DNA from 2 places in the Paenibacillus sp. p3-SID867 genome. Region 2 is predicted to be linked to the other one. Evidence: predicted binding sites of a transcription regulator. Region 2 holds the regulator's gene; the other holds the start of a gene.

Region 1 (4,426 bases), on a different contig from region 2:
GATAACGTCGCACTGTTTTGCCAATTCGCGCAGCTTCGGCTGCCTCGTCAGCGCTTCAAAGGTGAAGCCCGTGTAGGCCCATATGCTTTTCCCGGGACAGAGGGTTCTGAGCTTGCGAACAAGTGCCGCGCATTCCTCCGGCGAGAAGAACGGGTCCCCACCGCATAAGGTCACGCCATCCAGCAAAGGGTTGTCGACGATGTCCTGCAGTATGGACGCGGACAATTCTTCTGTAAACGGCTCCCCCGCTTCAAAGTCCCAGGAATCCGTATTAAAGCATCCAGCGCAGGCATGACGGCAGCCGCTCACGAATAGAACTGCCCGAAGTCCTGGGCCTTCATTAATGCTCTCGGGGATATATCCGCACACATTCACAGATGCTTCACCCGATCCCTGACCTCAGCCTGCTTGGCCGAATTGAAGCGCTCCGTATAATTGCCCGTTAGGTATCCCGTCACCCTCCGTAGCCGCTGGAAGTTCCCATTATCTTCCTTAGCGCCACATCCAGGGCAAGAGCTTCCGATGATCCCTTCGTAGTTGCATGCCGGACAACGGTCGACGGGATGGTTTACGGAGAAATATCCAATGTTCTGCTGCAGGGCAAACTGCACGATGTCCCGAAAAGCAGCCGTATTCTGCCGGGCATTGCCGTCGAGCTCCACATAAGAAATCGCTCCTGCATTACACAGCTCATGGAAAGGAGCTTCGGAACGGATTTTGCGGTACGCGGCCATCGGATAGTACACCGGAACATGAAACGAGTTCGTATAATACTCACGGTCTGTCACACCCTCGATCACACCGAAGGTTTGCCGGTCCAGCTTCGTGAATTTACCGGACAGCCCTTCTGCCGGCGTGGCAAACAACGTAATGTTCAGGTCGTATTTTTCACTGGCCGCATCGCAGAATCGGCGCATATGTCGGATGATTTCGATTCCCAGCCTGCGGCTGTTCTCGTCCTCTCCGTGATGCAGTCCGGTCAACGCCTTCAGGCATTCTGCAAGCCCAATGAATCCAAGTGCGAGAGTGCCATGCTTAATCAGTTCGCGTACCTTGTCCACCGGCGCCAGGTCTTCGCCGCCTTCCCACACGCCTTCGCGCATCATAAAATCGGACGCTTTGGCCGGTTGGTCCGCCTGCAGCTCGTAGCGGTGAATCAAACCCTCTACCGCAATCGTCATATACTGATCCAGCTGCTTGTAGAAGAGGCTCAGGTCGGGCATATCCCGCTTGCCTTCGACGATGCCATGCTCGATGCCGAGACGAACCAGATTGATCGTATTGAAGGACAAATTGCCTTTTCCGCTCAGGCGGTTTCGCCCGAACCGGTCTGAAATCGTCCGTGTTCTGCAGCCCATGGTGGCAATAATCGTGTCTGGCTCGTCCGGTTTATAGTAGACCAGATTAAACGACGCATCCACGTTGACAAAGTTCGGGTAGAGCCTGCGGCTTGAGCAGTCAACGGCTTTCAGGAACAGATCGTAATTGGGCTCCCCTTCCGCCTGGTTAACCCCTTGCTTGCACTGGAAAATATGCTGCGGAAATATCGGCGTCTCTCCCCCGCCGAGCCCTCTCATCGTGGCATCCAGCAGAGCGTGGGACACCAGCCTTCCTTCCGTTGACGTGCACATTCCATAGTTCAATGATGTGAAAGGGATCTGTCCGCCGGCACGGCTGCTCATCGTGTTCAGATTGTGAATCAGGGATTCCGCAGCCTGCTTTACTTCATTCACCGTTTCGTTATATGCGTAGTGATATATTCGCGGGAACATGTCCTTCAACTGCTCGTTGTCTATGTATAATTCGTTATCGGGAAGAACTTGTACATTGCGTCTATGCTCGCCCTGCTCCACCTCTCCGAAGTAGGCAAGCCCTTTCCGAAAATGCCGGCGAAACGATTTGCCGACATACGGGGCCAGATCCCAATCGATTTTATTTCCGGACACACCGCCGAATTGACTGTTCTGCTGAGATTGAAATATGATGGCCACCAGCGCCATCGCGGTCATGATGCTCTGCGGCGGCCTGACCGATCCGTTACCGGTATTGAATCCCTTGGCCAAAAGACGGTCAAACGGGATGAAAATACAGTTCGTCGTACCGAGTGCATACTGGTCCAGGTCGTGCACGTACACATAACCATCCCTGACCGCTCTCATGAGCTCTCCGGGCAAGATAAATTTGCTTGCCATCCATTTGGCATACTCGGAGCCGATCCGACTCATTTTTCCACTGAAGGATTCCCCGTTGAGATTCGCATTCTCCCGCAGCAGATCCAGATTCGTTACCCCAATCACATCCCTGCTGATCTTGTAGAGCTCTCCCCGCCGCATCCGCTCCAGATCACGGGCTTCCCTGTAATGTTGGTAGGCTGCCGCTGCCTCAGCATAACCTGTGCTTTCCAATTGTTCAACAACGATATCTTGAATTTCCTCCACACTCACCTGCTCCATCCCCGCGGTGGCGCGGGCAACCTCCTCGCCAAGCTGCAGGGAAGCCTCCTTGCGGGACACACCCTCAACAGCTATAAAAGCTTTATCCACTGCCTTCACAATCCGGCTTATCTCAAAATTCACCAGGCATCCGTCTCTCTTCATGACTTTCATGAAACGATCAACTCCTTCTTCTCAAATCATTCACACACTATATATAGTTTCGTTTAATCAATTTACATCCATATATAGTTTAATGCTGTGAGGTAGATCACGTCTGCTGATCCTATGAAGCGTATGAGCGATTCCTGATAACGTCCTTAAAGGACATGAATCCCAACAGAAAAAAGGCACTCGAGTGATCCACTGATCACATCGGGTACCTTCTTGTTTAACCACAGTAGAATTAACTTTCGGCAGGCGGCATCGGGGTTGGTGTCGGCTTAGCATAACCTGTGCTGTATTTCTCGTCGATTGCGGTCCCAATATCCGTCAGACTTTTGCCCTCGCTGCTCATTTTGGCAGATTCCACGGCAATGTCCAGGCATACCCCGCAGCGGGTGCCATGATCATCCCACACCACGGTGCCGTCCTCCTGGATCTCATCAATAAAACAGTTCAGGTTGCTCTCATGACCGGCGCTGTCCCCACAGCCGCAATAACAAGGGATGTATTTCAGGACATCACTGACCTGCGCGGACAAGGCATAGATCGTTTGGAGCTCGCTGGTCTGGCTCTTCAAAAAGGCAGGCAGCTCATCAATCGAAGCCGTCGCCTCCTGGATATCCCCGTTGGACAGCTGCGTCTGATGTCCATGCTCATGCGCTGCCTCGGTTGCCTGTCCACTTTCGACCTGCTCCTGGGCGCTTTTCCCCGAACAGCCGCTCAGCATAAGACCGACGGACAGCAGCAGGATGACAAACCGTTGTTTCCCTGTTTTCATCTTTCGTTACCTCCATTTAACTAAACTAGCAGCCGTAGATCCCATTATCGCAGTAAGGCCCTATTCTTCGCGTCGTAATCGCTGGTTGTGAGCGATCTTGGCTTCGTTCCCCTGCTCCGTCGCCTGATAGAACACCCTGCGGGAGAGCTCCTTCGGCAAATATTCCTGCTTCACGTAATGGCCCGGATAATCATGCGGGTACTTATAGCCGACATGCCCCAGCTTCACCGCCCCCGAATAATGCGCATCACGCAGATGAAGCGGGACCTCCGCCGATTTTACTTCATCCATGGCGGACATCGCCCGTGATATGGCGGTCACAACGCCATCGGATTTTGGACTTTCCACCGCAAACAGGATAGCCTGGGCGATATTAAGCTTGGCTTCCGGCCAGCCGTTATTCCGGTAGGCGTCCAGTGCGCTTACCGCCTGCACCATCGCTTGCGGATTAGCCAGCCCGATATCCTCGCTGCTGGCAGCAATCAAGCGGCGGATGAACACCATCGGGTCCATCCCCAGCTTTTCGACCGCATACAGGAACCAGAACAATGCCGCATCGCTGGAACCCCGAATGCTTTTATGAAAGGCGGACAGCACGTCATACTGCGTGGACTCGTCCGCCTTGACGAGCGGCTTGCGTATCGATTCCTCGGCCACATCCAGCGTAATATGGACCGTGCCGCCTGCATCAGGCGGGGTCGTCATCGCAGCGAGCTCAAGCGCATTTAATGCACGCCGGATGTCGCCGTTCGCCATCGTTGCAATATGATCCAATGCTTCCTCATCTGCCTGAAGCTTCATGAATCCAAGACCTTTATCCGGATCGGATAGCGCGCGCTGCATCGCGATCAAGGAATGGTTCTTATTCAGCGGCTCAAGCTGGAACAAGGTTGAACGGCTCATCAAGGCCCCATTTACATAATGAAAGGGGTTCTCTGTCGTCGCGCCGATAAATATAATCGTGCCATTCTCCACAGCAGGCAGCAGCGCGTCCTGTCTTGAGCTGTTAAAGCGGTGGACCTCATCCAGAAACAGGATCGTTTTGGTGCCG
Region 2 (4,426 bases):
AGAGCACCGTGTCCTCCATGTTGACCATGAAGGGAGCACTTCTCGTCGATGCGGATCTCATCGCCCGGGAAGTCATGCTCCCGGGTCATCCGGTGCTAGGTAAAGTGACCGAACATTTTGGACAAGCGATCCTGTTTGAGGACGGTACGTTGAATCGAAAAAAACTCGGGGAAGTGATTTTCCATCATCCCGAGCAGAGAACGGTATTGAATGAGATCACGCATCCGGCGATACGGCAGGAAATCCGGGAACGGACGGAAGCGTATGAGCGGCAGTATCCCGACCGGCTGGTCGTAGCGGATATCCCGCTGCTGCTTGAGGCCAAGGAGCATTATTCTTATCTTGACCAGATCGCTGTTGTTTATGTACCGCGAGAGCTGCAGCTTGAGCGTCTGATGGTACGCGATGATCTTAACAGGGAAGCGGCAGAAGCGCGTTTAAACAGTCAGATGGATATCGAGGAGAAGAAGCGTCTGGCGGATATCCTCATCGATAACAGCGGAACATTGGCCGAGACACAGCAGCAGGTGGACAACCTGTGGGGCAGGTTGGTTAGTCTATGAAGTGGCTCCGTAAAAAAAGAGTGCTGCTTCTGCTGTTTGTCTCTTTTGTAGCGCTTCTGTATCTGAGCTCGAACTGGATGACCTTGCTGTATCCGATTCATTATAAGGATGAAATTCGGAAGCATGCCGCTTACTATGAGGTCGATCCGTTCCTGGTGGCATCCATCATTCGTGTCGAGACGAACTTCAAGCCGGGTAAGGAGTCCAAGAAAGGCGCCCTGGGCATTATGCAGCTGATGCCGGATACGGCCAATTGGGCGATGGAAATGGCCAAGCTGCCATCGGTAAACCTGCTGAACGTAAAGAATGAAGTGGATGCGAATATCCAGCTGGGCACCTGGTATATTCAGAACCTGCACAAGGAAATGGACGGCAACCCGATTGCCGCCATCGCCGCCTATAATGCAGGCCCCGGGAACGTCAAGAATTGGATCAACAAGGGCATGTGGGATGGAACCTATGAGAATGTGAAGAGTATTCCCATCGGGGAAACCCGCCACTATGTACAGCGCGTGATTTATTATTATAATCAATATACGGATGTGTATAAGGACGGCTTTTAACGAAAAAAGAGCGCTGGACAGGCTCTTACATCGAGCCGTCCAACACTCCTTTTTTAAGGAAGAATCAATTATTGACCGGAGAATTGACCAGCCAATTGTTGCTCGGCCAGGGTTACAAGACGCTTTGTGATGTATCCCCCGATCGAACCGTTCTCGTAGGAAGTCATGTTACCTTGGTATCCGTCTTGTGGAATGGAGATACCAAGTTCTTGAGCTACCTCGTACTTCAATTGCTCAAGAGCAGCGTTTGCGCGAGGAACAACCAGGTTGTTGGAGTTGTTGTTGCTTTGTGCCATGTTAAGTTCACCTCCTTGGGTTGGTAAAAGTATTATGTCTCGGGTTTCGCATTTTCATAACATAAAAGAAAAAAGTTTTGCTGGTAAATTTTTCATTAGCGCCATTAAGGCTAAAATACGCTGAAACAAAGGAAGTGAAGATGACTTTATGAAGTGTCCATATTGCAGTTATGCCGGAACGAAAGTGCTGGATTCCAGGCCTGCCAACGAGAATAAATCCATCCGCCGCCGCAGGGAATGCGAACAGTGCAGCAAGAGATTCACAACCTTTGAGATGGTGGAGGAAACGCCGCTGATTGTTGTGAAGAAGGATGGAAGCCGCGAAGAATTCAGCCGGGAGAAGGTACTCCGCGGTTTGATCCGAGCATGCGAGAAGCGCCCGGTATCCGTGGACCAGCTGGATATGATCGTATCGGATGTCGAGAAGGCACTGCGCAATACCGCAGCAGCAGAGGTGGAGAGCCGCCAGATCGGGGAGCTTCTGATGGAACGGCTGTATCCGGTCGATGAGGTAGCGTACGTCCGGTTTGCGTCCGTGTATCGGCAGTTCAAGGATATCAATATGTTTATGAAGGAACTGAAAAGCCTGCTGTCCAAGGATACGGACGGTCAGGAGCTGTAAGAGCGCCAGGGTTCTGCGTGATCCAGGTGCTCTTCCGGTGCTCTCAAGGAGCCCATCCTCATCATCGATAAGTGACATTATATAGAGAAGTAAAAGGGATACAGCACGTCATCAAAAAATGTGAAAAACCTGTTGACATGCCTGCTGATTTTTTATATGATATAGAAGTCGCTTACGGGGCCTTAGCTCAGCTGGGAGAGCGCATCGCTGGCAGCGATGAGGTCAGGGGTTCGATCCCCCTAGGCTCCATACAAAGAAAACCCTTGATGGTATATCATCAAGGGTTTTTGCTTTTTTTATAACTTTTTAATACTTCCCAGAAATGGTCTTGGGCACGAATATTGAGAATAATAAAGATGGGTAAAAAGGGATTACATTAAACGCACATTTAACGCAATTTAATAATTACATGAGCGTAAAAAAGGAAGTACAACGCATCGTTGATTGTTCTTACTTTATTTTAATCGCTTGTAACAGAAGTAGGAGCGGCATCTGTCGCTCGACCGAACCTAAATCCGGAAGAGAGCAGCAAGACCAAAAATCCAACGGCGACGCCCCACAAAATCAAGGCGTTTGAGTGAGCTGCGTCCAGTCCGCCGAAGTACATTACTTCGCGTAGCCCTCCTGCCGCGAACCGCAGTGGCGTCCACGAATAGATCCAATCTCGCGTCGTCTGCGACAAGAACTCCGGAGCCATGTTCAGGAGCGGCACGGAGAAGAACATCAGCAGTACGAGCAGCGGCATTGCCCGGAATCCGATCCAATTCAGCAAGGAAGATTGCAACAAGAAGAACGCCGATCCAGCCAACCATAAGAACAACCACGTCTCCCCCGCGTTCGCCAGTTCCATGCCGTACCACGACGAAGCCATCCATATGGTGTAGCACGAGGCTATGCCGACGATCGCAAGCCCCCCGATAGCTTGCAGCGCGCTGACTGTCCATCTCCTTGAACCCGCGGCGACCGCCTTCTGGCTAGCCAGGAACAGGACGACTCCGGTCACCATGCTGCTGATCCATATAATCTGGGTCAACAAACCCGGCGCATTCCCCGCCACATTATTCACTCCCGGTGGATGCACGACTTCCTCCTGAACGTTTACCGGTGTCATTAAAGCTTTAGCCGTTTCAACCGGAATTTGCTCCGTTTGCTGTCCGATCTGCCCAAGCAGCTGCTGCAACAGTTCTCCGTTGATCATTTTCATCGCTTGTCCCATTGCCTGTCCTACGACCATCGAAGCTTGGGTGTTCATACCCTCGTTGGAGATGATCTTTACATTTGGCTGAATCGGCGAGTGAGTTGCTAACGAGAGTAAACCGCTGCTCAGATCCGCCGGAATCACCATCGCTCCGTAATATTCGCGTTTATCCAGTCCTTCCCGAGCCTTTTCCTCGGAATCCACGACATGCCAGACGAGCGGCATTGCCGGGCTCGACAGCAACTTTTCCCGGATCACTTCCCCTACCGCAAACGTTCCTCCAGTCGGCAGCTCCGCCGGCTGGTCAAGGATAACGAGGGCCACCGGGACCTCCTTTGGCTTCGATCCAAGCACCGATCCCATCATCGCTACCCCGAATATGGTCAACACGATCAGGACGAGCACCATTCCCAGCCACATCATTTTTTGTGTCAGCATTTTCACGATCCACTACTCCTCGTCTCTTTATAACGAACATATGGTTGACTATCAACCGCGATGTTCATATGTGAAAGGTCCACCATATAATATGGCTGCATTACACGGTCACTTCATGGCAATGAACAAAAATAGCGTTGCTGCAGCAACGCTTCTGTTTCCATTTGATTACAAAAATGATCACTCAAGTACATTCGTGAATCGAAAGACATCACCGCACTTAAATTTCGGCGATGTCTTTCTAGAGATTCAGCTACACAAACTTCAAAATCTACTGTTCGAATTTTTTCGTTTTTCTGCCGGCAAGATGGCCTCGATTACGTCCCAATGCTCAGCGATCTTTTCATCCTCTACGCGGAACAAATCGTAGAAAGCGGTATGCTGACCATCAAACAGACCTTCACTCATTGTAAGAACAAAATCGCCTTGACCGATAACTTGATGGACATGAGTATATTGAAACTCAACATTTTTCTCCTTCAGAGCCTGCAAAGCAGTGTGAAGACCTGAAAGGCCATCTGCAATATGCGGACTATGCTGAATGTAGTGATCTCCATCAAAGTAAGAGGCAAGCAGGTCAGGGTTCTTCCCGAGCAAGATGTTCTCAACATAGCTTCTGACAAATGCCTTGTTGGCATCCGTCTTGTCGATATCCTTAATCGTAACCGGTCCGTCAATCATTGTATGATTGCTTGGTGTCTTCTCCACCATCTCTTGCAAATTATCCCAGTGCTCAATGATTAGTC

Evidence for each region. Region 2 encodes NrdR, which represses ribonucleotide reductase genes. Its sites were predicted from a motif close to AACACNATATATNGTGTT; they were not measured.
Region 1: M4D81_RS03085 (anaerobic ribonucleoside triphosphate reductase) is a predicted target of NrdR. The motif match lies at 2,640-2,657, and genes of this name have one in related genera.

The regions. Positions count from the first base shown of each region.
Region 1 is NZ_JAMBDM010000001.1:666,210-670,635, forward strand. Features, by position in the region: gene nrdG (anaerobic ribonucleoside-triphosphate reductase activating protein) at 1-375, opposite strand, end outside; gene M4D81_RS03085 (anaerobic ribonucleoside triphosphate reductase) at 372-2,606, opposite strand; gene M4D81_RS03090 (PCYCGC domain-containing protein) at 2,839-3,375, opposite strand; gene M4D81_RS03095 (replication-associated recombination protein A) at 3,436-4,426, opposite strand, start outside.
Region 2 is NZ_JAMBDM010000011.1:23,185-27,610, reverse strand. Features, by position in the region: gene coaE (dephospho-CoA kinase) at 1-563, shown strand, start outside; gene M4D81_RS21925 (lytic transglycosylase domain-containing protein) at 560-1,126, shown strand; gene M4D81_RS21920 (alpha/beta-type small acid-soluble spore protein) at 1,195-1,422, opposite strand; gene nrdR (transcriptional regulator NrdR) at 1,571-2,044, shown strand; tRNA gene M4D81_RS21910 (tRNA-Ala) at 2,221-2,293, shown strand; gene M4D81_RS21905 (YhgE/Pip domain-containing protein) at 2,505-3,686, opposite strand; gene M4D81_RS21900 (nuclear transport factor 2 family protein) at 3,945-4,426, opposite strand, start outside.